2 regions of the Psychrobacter sp. S4(2024) genome follow, and region 2 is predicted to be linked to the other one. Evidence: predicted binding sites of a transcription regulator. Region 2 holds the regulator's gene; the other holds the start of a gene.

Region 1 (8,269 bases), on a different contig from region 2:
CAGTAGCTCTGATAACTGCTCAAGCTCAGCAAGCGTATAACTTGGCTGGCGATTGGGGTCTGGCTTATCTAAGATCGACATCTCTGGAATCGGCGACAGACTACTACGATAGGCAGCCGTTTGCATTGAGCGTGATTTTTGACTGAATGCAATATCATCACTAATATGAGGCATAATGGGAGCATCAATCGCGTCAGTGCTATCATAAACATTGTCGTCTTCTGGCATCATATCCGTAATATGATTGCTACTATCACCTTCTGGGACTGCAAAACTCATGGTTGGTTTAGTTACTGTGGCTGACTCGATACTTGATATGGTAGCCGTACTCTCTGCTTTTGGATTTGCAGGCGGGGTATTGGTCGGTGTCATATCTATTATTTCTGATGTATTCTCTACATCAGCATCAGAAAAAGACTCCAAATCGTTCAACAAGTCATTTGCAGCATTATTAGGAACGTCGTCAGTAGTGTCGTTTGGTGAGAGAGTAGTTTGCTGCTGAATAGGTGCAGCTGCAGTTTCTGTTAATGTCTCTACGGCAGATAATTCTTGTTCATGGCTAAAATCAGTCGCTTCCGGCACTGCCTCATGTTCTGCCAACCACGCATCCACTAAGCTATCGACGCTAGGCGTTGATTCAGGAGTATCTAGCTGCGTAGTTGACATGTTCGGTGCATAATCATTTAACGAATGTGCTGCTTGTTGCTGAGTCTCCTCTTGAGTGATATCAAGAACTGGGCTAGCAGAAGAAATTTCAATACTTAAGCTGTCAACAGAAGCAGCAGCTGATGCCTCTGAATATGGAGCATTTACGACATCATAAGGTATCGTATCTTGCTCATTTTCTATCTGGTTTGCTAATAAATCAGCGACAGTATTTGCATCGTTCCATGCAAAACTTGGCTCAACCTTTCTGATAGGCATTGGCGTAGCATTGATAGCAGGTACTGATGTTTTATTCAGATTAAAAGCGCTATTGCTAATCGTTGTGGCGGCTGCAGTTTGCAGCTGCTCTTCTCGTTTGGTACTTTCACTGGCGACTTGCGCAGCGGCTGCCATAGAAGCTTTTACACTGGCACCCAATCCTGAAGACGATAAAAAGTCTGTCAATGCGCTATTAAAACGACCACTTCTATTGTCTTGCTGTTTATTTTTAGCCTGTTCATCCACTTGCAACTCAAGAGGCAATTGCTCATATTCTGGAGTATTAGTATCACTTATTGCTATATCACGACCTTGTTTATCGGCAGCACTATTAGCATTGTCTTCTTGTGTTATTTGACTAGCATCAAGGCTGCTATCAAGGTTTTTGACACCTGACCCAAACCAAGACAAAGTTTTAATTTTTTCGTAAATACTCATCCAATGAATATTAAAGGCAAAGGTGGTCGTAATAGCGACAAACACTGCCAAAAACGTCACACTCCCCCACTGCGATAATAGCTGTGCTAGCCTCGCTTGTAGCTCAAGACCAATAATACCGCCCGCAACTCCTTTGAGCCCTGATGATATTGGATCTGCTACCTGCTGTACCAATGCGATCAGTTGGGCAAATAATGCACTACTGCTCAATATTAAAAACACGTAAGCAACCAAGCGTAATAACCAAAACGTCGGTTTATTATCCCACCAAATCAGTACTGACTCATAAACCAGAAACGCCAGTAACCACCATGCACCAAAACCAAAGAAGCTATACAGCAAATCTGAGAGCCATGCGCCCATCTCGCCGCCCATATTATTAATGGTCGTCATATCACTACTGATGTGCGACCAGCTAGGATCATTACCGGTATAAGTCATCAAAATAACAAACAAATAAACCGCGAGGAGTAATCCCAGTAGGGTAAATATGCCCTTTTTTAAGTAATCAATAATTGGTGCTGATATCACGTAAGATCTGCCTTGTTGTTAATACTCGTCATGAATACTCAATAGTCGTCAAACCATGATTAAGCTTAATCATGCTGACATAAATTCTTGATAGAAACTGCTGTAATAGGTTACGACTGATGTGGCGTAATAACACAAAAACTTTATCTAAAATACTACGGCAAAATATTGACCGCATTGCTGTTTTTGTTTTGTGCGCGGCATACAACTTCTTATAATAACAAATACATAGCTGCCATGGCGACCGTGTTATCAATAAAGCGCATAAGAAAATCAATCCAGTAGTGATTTAGCCAAAAATGCAGCTAGTGAAAAATGATGCCTGTTCTTTTTGCATTAGCATCTAACCAAAATATATTAAAGCTCTACGTTACTGCTGGTATAAATTTTTTATAGCCTCTGTCTGCGTAGGCACAGGAAGCAAGACAAATTAATACCAGCAGTACGTGATGTTTATATATCACTTTTCACTGACTATATTTGAATATGGGCTCATTTTTGGTACTAAAACTTCAAGCTTCAGATACTTTAGTTCTAATGATACCCATATTTGTTTTAGCAAACTTGCACTTTTTGCTCTTAGCCCTTATGTTATTATCACATAGCAACCATAATAACCAGATACGTCGTCATTTTTACGCTTATCTTTTATAATATCTACTTATTATTTTAACGTTGAACCCTTTCACTTTTATTGCTCTAGCAAGGAAATCTTATGGCAACTGACAATACTGCTCCACGCCACGAAAAACTCATTATTTTAGGTTCAGGTCCTGCTGGTTATTCTGCCGCTGTGTATGCAGCACGCGCCAACCTAAAGCCTGTTATGGTCACCGGTATGGAAGTCGGCGGACAGCTCACGACGACGACCGAAGTTGATAACTGGCCGGGTGATGCACATGATTTGACTGGTCCTGCATTAATGGAGCGTATGAAAGCCCATGCCGAGCGCTTTGGTACTGAACTGGTTTATGATCATGTTAATGCTGTGAATTTAAATGTGCGTCCTTTTGAGCTGACCGGTAATAATGGCAATTACACCTGTGATGCTCTTATTATCTCAACCGGCGCATCAGCACAGTATCTAGGTCTAGAGTCAGAAACCAAATTCCGTGGTCTTGGCGTTTCTGCTTGTGCAACTTGTGATGGCTTCTTTTATAAAAACCAAAAAGTGGCAGTTATCGGTGGTGGTAACACGGCCGTTGAAGAAGCGCTGTATCTATCAAATATTGCAGCTGAAGTCACTTTAGTCCATCGTCGTGATAGCTTACGCTCAGAAAAAATCCTACAAGATAAACTATTTGAAAAAGCCGAAAATGGTAATGTCAAAATCGAGTGGAACTACAGCGTAAAAGAAGTGGTTGGTGATGATATGGGCGTAAATGGCGTTGTTATTGAATCTATGATTGATGGCAGCACCAAGCAACTGGACGTGTTTGGTATGTTTGTCGCCATTGGTCATAAGCCGAATACTGATTTATTTAAAGGTCAGTTAGAGATGAAAGACGGTTATCTGATCGTCAACAGCGGGCTTAATGGTAGTGCTACCCAAACCAGTATCGAAGGTGTTTTTGCCGCAGGTGACGTCGCAGATCATGTCTATCGTCAAGCGATCACCTCTGCTGGTACGGGCTGTATGGCAGCACTTGATGCTGAAAAGTACCTAGATGCAATAGGCGAAACGGTCGCTCAAGATCATACTTATGCTTCAACGTTGACAGCTGACAAAGAAGCGTAAATGAGCGATTTTGTTAATAATATTCGCATAACGCCTGAGGCTTTTGTTCAACATATCAAGAGTCTTGGGCGTTATGACTTTCCAGAGCCAGCGATAGTAGATCCTGAAGGTATGGGTATTGTGGCTATCGGGGGAGATTTAGCTCCTGAGACGCTGATTTCTGCTTACGCACAGGGTCTATTTCCTTGGTTTAATGACGATGAGCCAATTGCTTGGTGGTGCCCTGAACCCCGATGTGTGATGCAGCCGACAGACTATCAGCCGAGTAAATCGCTACGTAAGCAAGCAAACCGTAGTCGTTGGCAGTTGACGCTGAATCAAGCTTTTGATGAAGTCATACACGCTTGTAGTTTACCGCGTAGTAATGGCGTTAATGACGATCTTAATGAAAGTCAGCCTGAAGGCGAACATACTTGGATTCATGATGAGATGATTGAAGCCTATAGCGAGCTACATGCTCAAGGCTTCGCGCATAGTATTGAAGTTTGGGATGATAAAGGCACGCTCGTTGGTGGTTTATATGGCTTAAAAATAGGTGGTATTTATTTTGGTGAATCGATGTTCCATATCGCTTCTAATGCATCAAAGCTAGCATTTTGGGGCTTGATGCGCTTATGTGAGCAAAGCAATGTTAATCTTGTCGACTGTCAACTCCCTAACGATCATCTCATGAGTTTAGGTGCTATTACCTTGTCACGTACTGAGTTTTTGGCTCAACTAGATATATTAATATCTAATAGTTCAGATAATTGGCACAAAAACTCGCATAAGCCTCTAGCGGTACCGCTGTTAGGGAGTTTGCAACCTTGGCAATTAAACCTCTAGTTTATTACTTTATTTTAAAATCTAAAGTTGATCTGGCTAATCGATAGTTAAAATAGCGCGACTCGATTGAGTACGTATGATTAATACTATTACGTTTAATCAGCAATATTTTCATAAATCAGTAACTTACTTATAACGATCATGAGTATATTATGGCACCTGATACCTCTTTTTTATTAATAGGTAAGCTGGCAACCAAAGCCAACACCACTAAAGATACGATTCGTCACTATGATCAATTGGGACTACTAAAATCGCGTAAGCGTCAGGCAGGTTCGCGGCTATATACTGAGTTTCATCCAGAATGTGTTGAACGTATCGAATTAATTAAAAGCGCGCAAGCAATTGGCTTTACCCTGACTGAAATCAAAGACAGCCTCAATGATTATTATGATGGGCAGCTTGATATTGACTTACAGCTGAGCATTACCCAGCAAAAACTGATTCAAATCAGAAAACAACAAACGACCATCAGTTTGATGATAGAGATGTTGACCGAACGCATTGATATTCTTCAGCATATGAAGGCTGATAGTGATTATAAACTCGACATTGACGTGTGTAAAAAGACACTGCCTTTATCTTGATAAGGAAACCTCGATACCACACCGAATTTTATATTTGTTATTGTTTTAAATCTCAAACAATAAAAGCTACTAATATTTTTTAAGATTAATTATAAATACGCTGCATGATTAGCGCGTCGACTGCCGGTTGATGCGCTGCTTGATAGTAGCTTTTACGTGTATGAATCACAGTAAACCCTTGCTGCTCATATAACGCGATCGCAGCAGTATTGTCTGCCCGCACTTCTAATAAAAGACTCTCTACTTGATTGGCCTTTAACGCCTCATCTAGTCTAATAAAAACTCGTGATGCTATACCTTGACGCTGATAATCAGGATGAGTGCCAATGCGTAAAATCTCTGCTTGCTCAAACAATAATTGGTATAAGCAGTAGCCAACCAATTCGTTTGCAGAATTATCAGTAACAACCATCAGACTGATACTATCCTGTTCGAGCAGGTCAGCTATTGTTTGAGATGTCCAAGGGTCTTGTAGCTGAACCATAGCTTCAACAGCTGCAACTGCTTCGACCATTTCTTTACGCTTATCTGGTTCATCTAATAGCATCTTTATATCTAACATCAGCGCCCCTTTATTTGTTGGCTTTAATATCAGTTATATTATCGTTGATTGTCGACACTGTCATTCTATTAGCAAACCATACCCAAAAAAAAGCCACCCTCTTTCGAGGATGGCTTTTGACTAATGATTAACGAAGATCAGATTACTCTGACAGCATTAAGTATTAGTTCAATACGTTAGCAACAACACCAGCGCCTACAGTACGGCCGCCTTCACGAATAGCAAAGCGAAGACCTTTGTCCATAGCGATTGGGTGGATAAGCTCTACGCCCATCTCAACGTTATCACCAGGCATAACCATTTCAGTACCGTCTTGTAATTGGATTGCGCCAGTTACGTCAGTGGTACGGAAATAGAACTGTGGACGATAGCCGTTTAGGAATGGTGTGTGACGACCACCCTCTTCTTTTGACAATACATATACTTCAGCGTCAAACTTGGTATGAGGAGTGATAGAACCTGGCTTAGCAAGTACTTGGCCACGTTGTACGTCTTCACGCTTAGTACCACGTAGTAGTACGCCACAGTTTTCGCCTGCACGACCTTCGTCAAGCAGTTTACGGAACATCTCTACACCAGTACAGGTGGTTTTTTGCGTGTCACGGATACCAACGATTTCGATCTCGTCGCCAACGCGTACGATACCAGATTCAACACGGCCAGTTACAACAGTACCACGACCTGAGATTGAGAATACGTCTTCGATTGGCATTAGGAATGCTTTGTCGATGTCACGCTCTGGCTCTGGGATGTAGGTGTCAAGAACGTTTAATAGTTCTACAACGGCTGGTTGACCATATTTTTCTTGTGAGCCTTTTAGGGCTTCAGTCGCAGAACCGTGGATGATTGGGGTGTCATCACCTGGGAAGTCATAGTCGCTTAATAATTCACGAACTTCCATTTCTACTAGCTCTAACAATTCTTCGTCATCAACAACGTCGCACTTGTTCATGAATACGACGATGTACGGTACGCCAACCTGACGTGAAAGCAGGATGTGCTCACGGGTTTGTGGCATAGGGCCGTCAGTCGCTGATACAACTAGGATTGCGCCGTCCATCTGGGCTGCACCGGTGATCATGTTTTTAACATAATCGGCGTGACCTGGGCAATCAACGTGAGCGTAATGACGTGATGGGGTGTCATATTCTACGTGTGAGGTGTTGATGGTGATGCCACGTGCTTTTTCTTCTGGTGCTGAGTCAATAGACGCGTAGTCTTTGGCTTCGCCACCAGAGGTGATTGCAGCTACGGTTGCGATTGCAGCGGTAAGGGTGGTTTTACCGTGGTCAACGTGTCCGATGGTACCGACGTTAACATGTGGTTTTAGACGTTCAAACTTGGCCTTTGCCATGGGTATTTCCTCTTTTTTTGGTGAATATTTACCAATCAAAGATCGGTAAATAACTGTTTGACGGCTTATGATGTATGACCATCAAACCGTTGACACTGTGTTTTTTCTATTAAACCAATATTTATTAAAATACTAGCTATAACGCTATACTATCTTTGTATTCGATATTTTAGCTGTTAAGCGTATAAATAGGGGCATTATACGTGCTTTTTAATCTGTTGAACATGACAAGTTAATATACAGTACTGCTATTGCACTACTTTATCTAACTCTTATTCATTTAATTCTTTATACAGCTCTTTTATTAGATAAAGATAACAACTACTAATAAACTGACAGCGCAAAAAGGCAACACCTCAGTGTCACCTTTGAATTATTCTCTGCCACACTGTATGTATAATTTTCGATATTTTATAATTTTGATACCAATACTGAGCTACAGACAAACATTAGCAAAGCGAATATAAATAATGGAACAATAAATGGAGCTCATATTGAGAATTGAACTCAAGACCTCTCCCTTACCAAGGGAGTGCTCTACCGCTGAGCTATATGAGCATGTTTTTAACAACTGCAGCTGCCAACCACTAAGTTGCACTAAAAAAAATATCACGATACAGCAATAATAACTGACTGTCGTGATGAGTATTGATGATTTGTGCAATGGTACATATATGGAGCGGGTGGCGGGAATCGAACCCGCGTCATTAGCTTGGAAGGCTAAGGTGTTACCATTATACCACACCCGCATTTACTCTTATCTGGATTGACTCCAATAAAGAATCATGGATTGATATAGAGTATGCTTGGCGCTAAGACGAACTTAGAAAAATATGGTGGTGGGAGAAGGATTCGAACCTTCGAAGCTTTCGCGACAGATTTACAGTCTGTTGGGTTTGACCGCTCCCCAATCCCACCTTAGGTTGCTTTAAACAAAAATGGCTTTAGTTTAAGACATATTCATAAAAAGCTACTTTGAGAGAGATGGTGCCGACTGCCGGGATCGAACTGGCGACCTACTGATTACAAGTCAGTTGCTCTACCAACTGAGCTAAGTCGGCTTGTTCTCTCAAAGTGGTGGCTATTCTATCAAATATTTTGAGATGCGCAAGCCCTTTTTTAGTATTTTTGGCTTTATTTTAATAAAAAATCTCAAACAGCTGATTATAAAAGGATTTTTATTGCTCAAAAATAATGACTTTTGATCCTCTTATTCTTAAGCTCTATCTTTTAGTCAAAAAACCTAGACACTTAACTTCTTTAGATTGGTTATTCATTGCTAGAAATATTCAATAATTGTGTAAACCTGC
Region 2 (8,269 bases):
CGCTGAGGTTGGCTCATCTAGGAGCAATACTTCAGGTTTTGTCGCCACACCGCGAGCGATACAAAGACGTTGCTGTTGACCACCGGATAACGACAATCCTGATGCACGAAGTTTGTCTTTTACCTCAAGCCATAAAGCCGCCTTTTTGAGTGCCCATTCGACACGATTATCCATCTCAGCTTTGCTTAGCTTCTCGTAGAGGCGTACGCCAAATGCCACGTTGTCATAGATGGACATTGGAAATGGCGTCGGTTTTTGAAAGACCATACCGACTTGTGCGCGTAGCAAGTTCACATCGATGTCTTTGCCCAAGATATTTTTGCCATCGAGGTTGATATTACCTTCTGCACGCATACCGGGATATAGATCATACATACGATTAAACGTACGTAATAGTGTGGATTTACCGCAACCTGAAGGCCCGATAAAAGCAGTCACTTTTTTGTCTGGAATATCAATATTAATATTTTTTAGCGCTTGAAAGTCACCATAATAGAAATTGAGATCTCGAATACTCATCTTGGCAGGCGGCATATGCTGAGGGATATCTGCTACTGTTTGCTGAGTCAAAAAAGCACTGTCAGGCTGCTGCCCTTGATGCTTCTGACTTCCTTGATCTATATTGGAAAATGATTGACCAAATAAACCACGTTGGCTGACGTTTTGCTTATTCTCTTGCTTAACCGCTTTTCTTTCTAGTAAGTCTGTCATCATCATATCCAATTATTTTAGAATGTTGTCAATATAGGTGCTGAACATAAGTGCTAAACGTGCGCTATAAATTGGCTGCTTAGTCAATTCTTAAATCAGCTATCTTGTATGATCTTTACCGCCAATAAAGCGCGCGAGAATATTGACTATCAGTACTGTCATGGTAATCAGTAATGCTGCCGCCCATGCCAATGCATGCCAGTTGTCATAAGGGCTCATCGCAAACTGATAAATAGTGTTCGGTAAGTTTGCCATCGGTTGGCTCATATCGGTGCTGAAATACTGATTGTTTAACGCAGTAAATAGTAACGGCGCGGTCTCGCCAGTGATACGGGCAAATGCCAATAGCACCCCTGTGGTTAGACCCGCTTTAGCCGCTTTAAGTGTGACCGTGCTGATCAGCTTCCACTTTGGCGTACCGAGTGCATACGCCGCTTCACGTAAAGTATTTGGTACCAGATTGAGCATATTCTCAGTGGTGCGCACGACAATTGGAATCACAATCAAAGCAAGCGCAACTGCACCAGCCCAGCCGGAGAAGCTTTGACCTTTCACCATCAATGCATAAACAAAAAGACCAATCACGATAGAGGGCGCTGACAGCAAGATATCGTTTAAAAAGCGAGTAACTTTACCCAACCAGCTGCCTTGTGAGAACTCCGCTAAATAGATGCCCGCCATCATTCCAACCGGCGTACCAATAGCGAGACCTAACAAGGCGATCATCAATGAACCAATAATAGCATTACGTAAACCGCCGTCGCCCATAGGCGGTGGTGTATCTGCCATAAATACCGGCATCTCGATTAACCCTTGAAAACCCTCAACAAAAAGCGTCAGCAAAATCCATGTCAGCCAGAACAAACCAAAAGCGATGGCTGAGATGGCAAAACCAAGCCCCAATCTATTGATCAGGCGACGCTTATGATATAAACGCTTGTTGTAGCGGTCTTCAAAGCGTAAAGTCGGCTGGCTGGTTTGGTCGTTATCAGTCGTGACAGTCGCTAAAGTCATTAGGCGTTTGTCCTTTGTTGGTCGAAGGATTGGGTTAAGTGGTTGATTAACATGCTTGCTTTATAACAGGATATTGGCGCTACTTAGTGACCAGCTTTTTGGTCGATACGCATAAGCATCAGCTTAGAGATGGACAAGACAATAAAGGTAATAACAAATAGGATTAAACCCAAATGTAGTAGGGATGCCAAATGCAATTCACTTGATGCTTCGGCAAATTCATTGGCGAGCGCAGAGGTAATCGTCACCCCAGAGGTAAACAGACTTGGGCTGATATTAAAGGCATTACCGATTAAGAAAGTCACAGCCATCGTCTCGCCCAATGCGCGTCCAAGCCCTAAAATCACACCACCGACCACGCCAGCTTTAGTATAAGGTAAGATGATTTTGAACATCACTTCCCACGTCGTCGCACCCATGCCATACGCAGATTCTTTTAATAAATCAGGCACCACAGAAAAAACATCCCGCATGGTGGCGGCAATAAAAGGAATAATCATAATTGCCAGTACCAAGGAGGCGGTAAACATACCAAGCCCCATCGGTGCACCAGTGAATACTTGCCCGATAATAGGCAGAGGACCGATGTTTTCAATCAACCATGGCTGAATGTGTTCGCTAAAATACGGCGCAAAGACAAACAAACCCCACATGCCATAAATAATAGAAGGAATACCTGCCAACAGCTCAATGGCGATGCCCAATGGCTTTTTTAAGAAGTTAGGGCACAGTTCGGTCAAAAAGATAGCAATACCAAAGCTCACTGGCACAGCAATAGCGATCGCAATAAGGGAGGTGACAATCGTACCGTAAATAGGTGCAAGTGCCCCATATTGATCGTTCACTGTATCCCAGTTATTGCTGGTATAAAATCCCAGTCCAAATTCAGTGATACTGGGCCAAGCGCCTACGATTAATGAGAGCAGGATGCCACCAAGTGACAATAGCACCAAGATTGCAAATGCTTTAGTCGCATTGACAAAGATAGCATCGTAACGTTTTTGTTTAGCCAGTTGGGACCTTAAATCATTCATAAGTGTCTCAGCGTTGAATAGAATCAAGTCAAAATAGTAAAAGAGGTTTTATCACAACAAACTTAAAAAAATCTTTAAATTTTCTGTGATAAAACCTCTCAAACCCCTACCGGAGAATAGTGGTTTGAGAGGTTGGCTCGACAGTGATTATGCAATCACTAGGATAAACAGGTTACTGTGCAGGCTTATAGACAGGTTGGCCGTCGCTGCCTTTGACCTCACTCCATTTTGCTTTAAATAAGGCAACCGCAGTATCAGAGAACGGTACGTAATCAAGCGCCATAGCGTCGTCATCACCTTGGGCATAAGCCCAGTCAAAGAACTTCAATACACCAGCGACTTGTTTGGCATCTTGTGGCTGCTTATGTACTAAGATAAAAGTGGCTGCGGCGATTGGCCAAGCTTGTGCTGTTTCAGAGTTGGTAATGACTTTATAAAAGCCTTCTTGCTTTGACCAATCGATGTCACCTGCTGCTGCAAAGGTTTTGGCAGAAGGTTGTACGACATTGCCCGCAGCATTTTTCAGGGCAACGTGTGCCATACCGTTTTGCTTAGCGTAAGCGTATTCAACATAGCCGATAGAGTTTTTCATACGCGTGACATAGCTCGCCACACCTTCATTACCTTTACCACCCGCACCGGTAGCCGACGTTGGCCATTTAACGGTCTTATCGACGCCTACACTGTCATTCCAATCGCTTGATACTTTGGCTAGATAATCAGTGAAGTTAAAGGTTGTACCAGAACCATCTGAGCGAAACACTGTGGTAATGGCAGCGTCTGGTAATTTAAGCTCAGGATTCATAGCCGCGATTGCAGGGTCGTTCCATTTACTAATTTTACCCAGATAAATATCAGCAAGCATTTTGCCATCGAGCTTTAACTGACCGGGCTCAATACCATCGATATTAACAATAGGTACCACGCCACCGATGACGCTTGGGAACTGTATCAGACCGGCTTCGTTCAACTCTTCTGGTGTCATCGGCGCATCAGATGCCCCAAAATCTACAGTCTTAGCAACGATTTGCTTGATACCACCCGATGAGCCAATAGACTGATAGTTCACTTGACCACCTGTGGCTTTATTGTAGGCATCTGACCACTTAGCATAGATAGGCTGTGGAAAAGAAGCACCAGCACCGGTAATACTCATCGATGCACTTTCAGCTGAGCTAGCACTAGCGTCGCTACTCACAGCAGTGTTTGATGGTGCTGTTGTGGCTGCTTCGTCGGTTTTATCGCTCTCGTTGTTGCTAGTCGTTTGGTTACAAGCGGCTAATGTCAAAGTGCTAGCGATTGCTACTGCCATGAATGAATAACGCATTATTTCTCCTAAAATTAATCAATTTTGAGTATCAAGCATTTATAAATAACAATGACAATGGTTTTCTGGGGTTTGCTGAAATGATGCTCTGCGGTTAATAAGGAGATTGTGCCAAATAAATATGACAGTTTGATGACATAAAGCCTTACTATCACAAAAAACGACTGAAAAAAGAAAGTGTTAAAAAACATAAGAAAGGAGTGGGCACAAAAAAAGCATAGGCAGTATTCTGATTACTGTCTATGCTCATTTTTTTTCAATATTACTTATTACACAAGTTTTTTACTTAGATAAATGGTATTAGGTTTTAGCGCTACCCAACAGTTGCCCCATTTGAACGATTGAGCCATGCTGCATGGTATCTTGCCAATCCGTTTTTGCTGCTTTTGGCAGTACTACAATTGCGGTTGAACCTAAATAAAAACGACCAAGCTCGTCACCTTTTTTAAAGCTCATATCATGGCCTACTTCTTGAATATCATCGGTACGGCTAATTTTACCCGTCGCCACTGTCTCAATCCCAGCGACAATCATCGCACCAACCATCACTACTGCCGCTTTACCATAGGCGGTATCAAACAGACAGACGAGGCGCTCGTTACGAGCAAACAAATCCGGTACATTAGCAGCCGTGGTATTATTGACCGAAAATAGTGTACCAGGTACATAGCGGGTTTTGGTTAATATACCGTCAAATGGCATATGCACACGGTGATAGTTGCTTGGGGCAAGATAGACCGTAGCAAAACTACCATCCGCAAAATAATCGCCATCTGCGCTATCAGCTAAGAGCTGACCGATATCATAGTCACGACCTTTGGCTTGCAGTAGCTTATGGTCATGAATCTGCCCAAGCTGCGAAATCATGCCATCTGCAGGACTAACAATACCATTCATACTGGCATCGATAATACGGGCATTGTCTTGGAGCTCACGAGTAAAGAAATCATTAAAGCTCTCATAAGCGTTTAGGCTTTGACGCTCATATTCATCTAAGCTAACATCATACGCTTTGGCAAAACTGCGGATAAACGTACGCTTAACCCAAGGGTGGCGACTGGCAGCTAAGCGCCCTGCGACTTTACTGATTTTTTGCTGCGGGACAAATTGCTGTAAGGTAGTAAATACATTCATAATAGATGACCAAAGTAGGGATTAAAAATAGTTATTAAAATAAAAAGTTGTATTAAAAAATCATAGATAGGCAGTTTTATAGCTAGATTTATTTATAAACATAATCATAAGTACCTGCACAGATAATTGTATTTTATCATGGTCCGCAGCAGACTGTATGACCATAATCGTTAAAGGAAGTAAGCAATGAGAGCTCTTATTCAGCGAGTCAAATATGCCAGTGTCAGCGTTGATGGGCAGGAGGTTGGTGCTATTGAGCAAGGTGTGCTGGCATATATCGGCTTGGGACACGATGATAACTTACAAAGTGCGCAGCGGATGATTGATAAAATCCTCACCTATCGTATTTTTGACAATGATGACGATCCAGCCAAATACGGTAAACTCGATAAAAATATCCAGCAAGTCGGTGGTGGGCTATTATTGGTCTCACAATTTACTCTGATGGCAAAGACGGATAAAGGTCGCCGCCCTGACTTTGGTAGCGCAATGGCACCTGATATGGCACAAGCTTTATTTGCACAATTAGTTGATTACGCAAAGACGCAGTATTTAACGGTTGCAACGGGTCAGTTTGGCGCTGATATGCAAGTGTTGAGTGTCAATGATGGACCATTAAACTTTTTATTAGAAGTGCATTAAGTCATTAGCATGGCTACTAAGTATTATAAATTTAAGAGTAAATGTCATTAAGCTGTCATAATTAAGCCCTTTAATAAAGAAACGCTTATTTGCGTTTGTTACTGCTTTTATAAACGCTATTTTGTCCTCTAACATTAAGAATACATTATGTCTAAAGAGCAAATTTTGATTGTTGAAGATGAAGACGCCATTCGGGAAATGGTCGTCATGACCCTAGAGATGGCAGGCTTTGATAGTTTGCAGGCAGCGGATGTGTCAGAGGCGCACCAACAAGTGGTCGATCATCGTCCAGCGCTGATTTTATTGGACTGGATGTTACCCGGTGATAAAAGTGGTATCGATTTTTGCCGTATGCTAAAAAGCGATACCCTGCTCGCCGAGATACCGGTTATTATGTTGACCGCCAAAAGTGAAGAAGACAGTAAAGTGCATGGTCTTGATGCAGGCGCTGATGATTATATGACCAAGCCGTTCTCGACCCGTGAGCTTATCTCAAGAATCAAAGCGGTATTGCGACGTAGTAACGCGCTAAGCGGCGACAAACCTATCAATATAGGCAGGCTAACTTTAGATGCCAAAAGCCAACGCTTTATGGTGGGTGATGACATTATCGATATGGGTCCGACAGAATATCGCTTATTGGCGTTTTTTATGAGCCATCCTGAGCGCGCTTATACCCGTGCCCAGCTGCTCGATCAAGTATGGGGCGGTAACGTCTACATCGAAGATAGAACCATTGATGTTCACGTAAAGCGTTTGCGCACATTACTACGTCCACATGATTGTGATACATTGATACAAACGGTACGCGGTACAGGTTATCGATTTTCTAGCCGTATCGAAAAAGGGTAATCGCTAGTAATATGAATATTGTATAGTGTCACCTTTTAATAGTGTCGCCTTTTATCGGGAGCGGCCAATAGTAGAAAAATTATAAAAAATAATGGATAAATAAAAATGCCTATCCAAGATAATGAGCAAGGTGCCACAAATCAACTTAAAAAAATCAGAAGTGCTTTACGAGCATTACGTGATGCCGTGATTTTGCTCAATGACGATGATGGACTTGAATGGTGGAACCAAGCGGCGCAGGATTTATTATTGTTGCAATCCTCAGATAAAGGCAGGCGTATTTTTGAATTCATTAAAGTGCCTGAATTTATTAAGTATTATCAGGAAGCAACAATGATTAATATCGATGCCGATGCCGATGCCGATGCCGATGAGAGTGTGCATATCGTCTCTTGGCAAGACCCAAATCGTTATTTAAAGTGTGAGCTGACGCCATTTGGCGATGAAAAACTACTGATCATTTATGATGTGACCCGCTTGCAGCATTTAGAAGCGATGCGCCGCGACTTTGTGGCCAATGTCTCGCATGAGCTACGTACACCATTGACGGTCTTGATGGGATATCTGGAGAATTTCTCTGATCAGCCAGATATGCCTGCGAATTGGCGTCGCGGTTTTGAGCTGATGACTCAGCAAACGGCACGCATGAATAGGGTGGTCAATGACTTATTACTACTGTCTCGCATCGAAATCGAAGAAACCCATGCGTTTAATGAAATCGATATGACCAAGCTGCTCACTCATGTCTATGATGATGCGCAGGCGTATAATCAAGAATATAAGCATACGATTCACTTGCATATTGATACCTATGACGGGCTATATGGCTCAGAGATGTACCTAAATAGCGCACTGTCCAATCTAGTGATTAACGCGATTAAATACACACCAAAAGGTGGCAATATCTCTATTAGTTGGACTAAGACTGCTGAAGGCTGCAGATTTGCTGTTGAAGATAATGGTATCGGTATCGCACCAAAGCATCTTGCCCGTTTAACTGAGCGTTTTTATCGCGTTGACAGCGGGCGCAGCCGAGCAACAGGTGGTACGGGGCTTGGACTGGCGATTGTAAAACATGTCTTATATCAGCACGAAGCGAGCTTGCAAATTGAGTCTGTAGAAGGCATTGGCTCGACATTTAGTGCCGTGTTTCCAAATAACCATGTACGATCTGCCGCAATGAATTAATGCTTAATATACTTTAATCCTTTTGCAAAAGTGGATAAGGATTTACCGCATTACCATTAATATAAATTCCATAATGAACATGCGGCGGTGTGCCTTTAGCATTGCCGCTATCGCCCACGTAACCAATGGTATCACCAGCATTTACCCAGTCATTGGGAGAAATGTCAGCATAGTCTTCCAAATGCGCATAATAGTGTCCTGCGCCGCCTGGTCCCACTATCATAACGACGCGACCGCCTAACGCATTTTCGCCTACCTTGCTGACGATACCTTGGGTCGTCGCTTGAATCGGCGTGCCGCGCGCTGCAAAAATATCAATCCCTTCATGTGAGCGACCTTGACTACGAGCAGCGCCCCATGTATCAGT

The links. The regulator PhoB, encoded in region 2, activates phosphate uptake and scavenging genes when phosphate is short. The targets are predictions, from matches to a motif close to TGTCATNAANCTGTCATAA.
Region 1: a site for PhoB is predicted at 1,958-1,976, ahead of VLA57_RS05440 (DNA translocase FtsK). Genes of this name have one in related genera too.

The regions. Positions count from the first base shown of each region.
Region 1 is NZ_JAZAQR010000002.1:118,264-126,532, forward strand. Features, by position in the region: gene VLA57_RS05440 (DNA translocase FtsK) at 1-1,893, opposite strand, end outside; gene trxB (thioredoxin-disulfide reductase) at 2,609-3,631, shown strand; gene aat (leucyl/phenylalanyl-tRNA--protein transferase) at 3,632-4,456, shown strand; gene VLA57_RS05455 (MerR family transcriptional regulator) at 4,609-5,043, shown strand; gene rimI (ribosomal protein S18-alanine N-acetyltransferase) at 5,129-5,605, opposite strand; gene tuf (elongation factor Tu) at 5,769-6,959, opposite strand; tRNA gene VLA57_RS05470 (tRNA-Thr) at 7,443-7,517, opposite strand; tRNA gene VLA57_RS05475 (tRNA-Gly) at 7,635-7,708, opposite strand; tRNA gene VLA57_RS05480 (tRNA-Tyr) at 7,794-7,877, opposite strand; tRNA gene VLA57_RS05485 (tRNA-Thr) at 7,945-8,020, opposite strand.
Region 2 is NZ_JAZAQR010000001.1:1,071,445-1,079,713, reverse strand. Features, by position in the region: gene pstB (phosphate ABC transporter ATP-binding protein PstB) at 1-711, opposite strand, end outside; gene pstA (phosphate ABC transporter permease PstA) at 811-1,725, opposite strand; gene pstC (phosphate ABC transporter permease subunit PstC) at 1,809-2,759, opposite strand; gene pstS (phosphate ABC transporter substrate-binding protein PstS) at 2,932-4,086, opposite strand; gene asd (archaetidylserine decarboxylase) at 4,387-5,220, opposite strand; gene dtd (D-aminoacyl-tRNA deacylase) at 5,407-5,862, shown strand; gene phoB (phosphate regulon transcriptional regulator PhoB) at 6,010-6,714, shown strand; gene phoR (phosphate regulon sensor histidine kinase PhoR) at 6,820-7,902, shown strand; gene VLA57_RS04605 (M23 family metallopeptidase) at 7,916-8,269, opposite strand, start outside.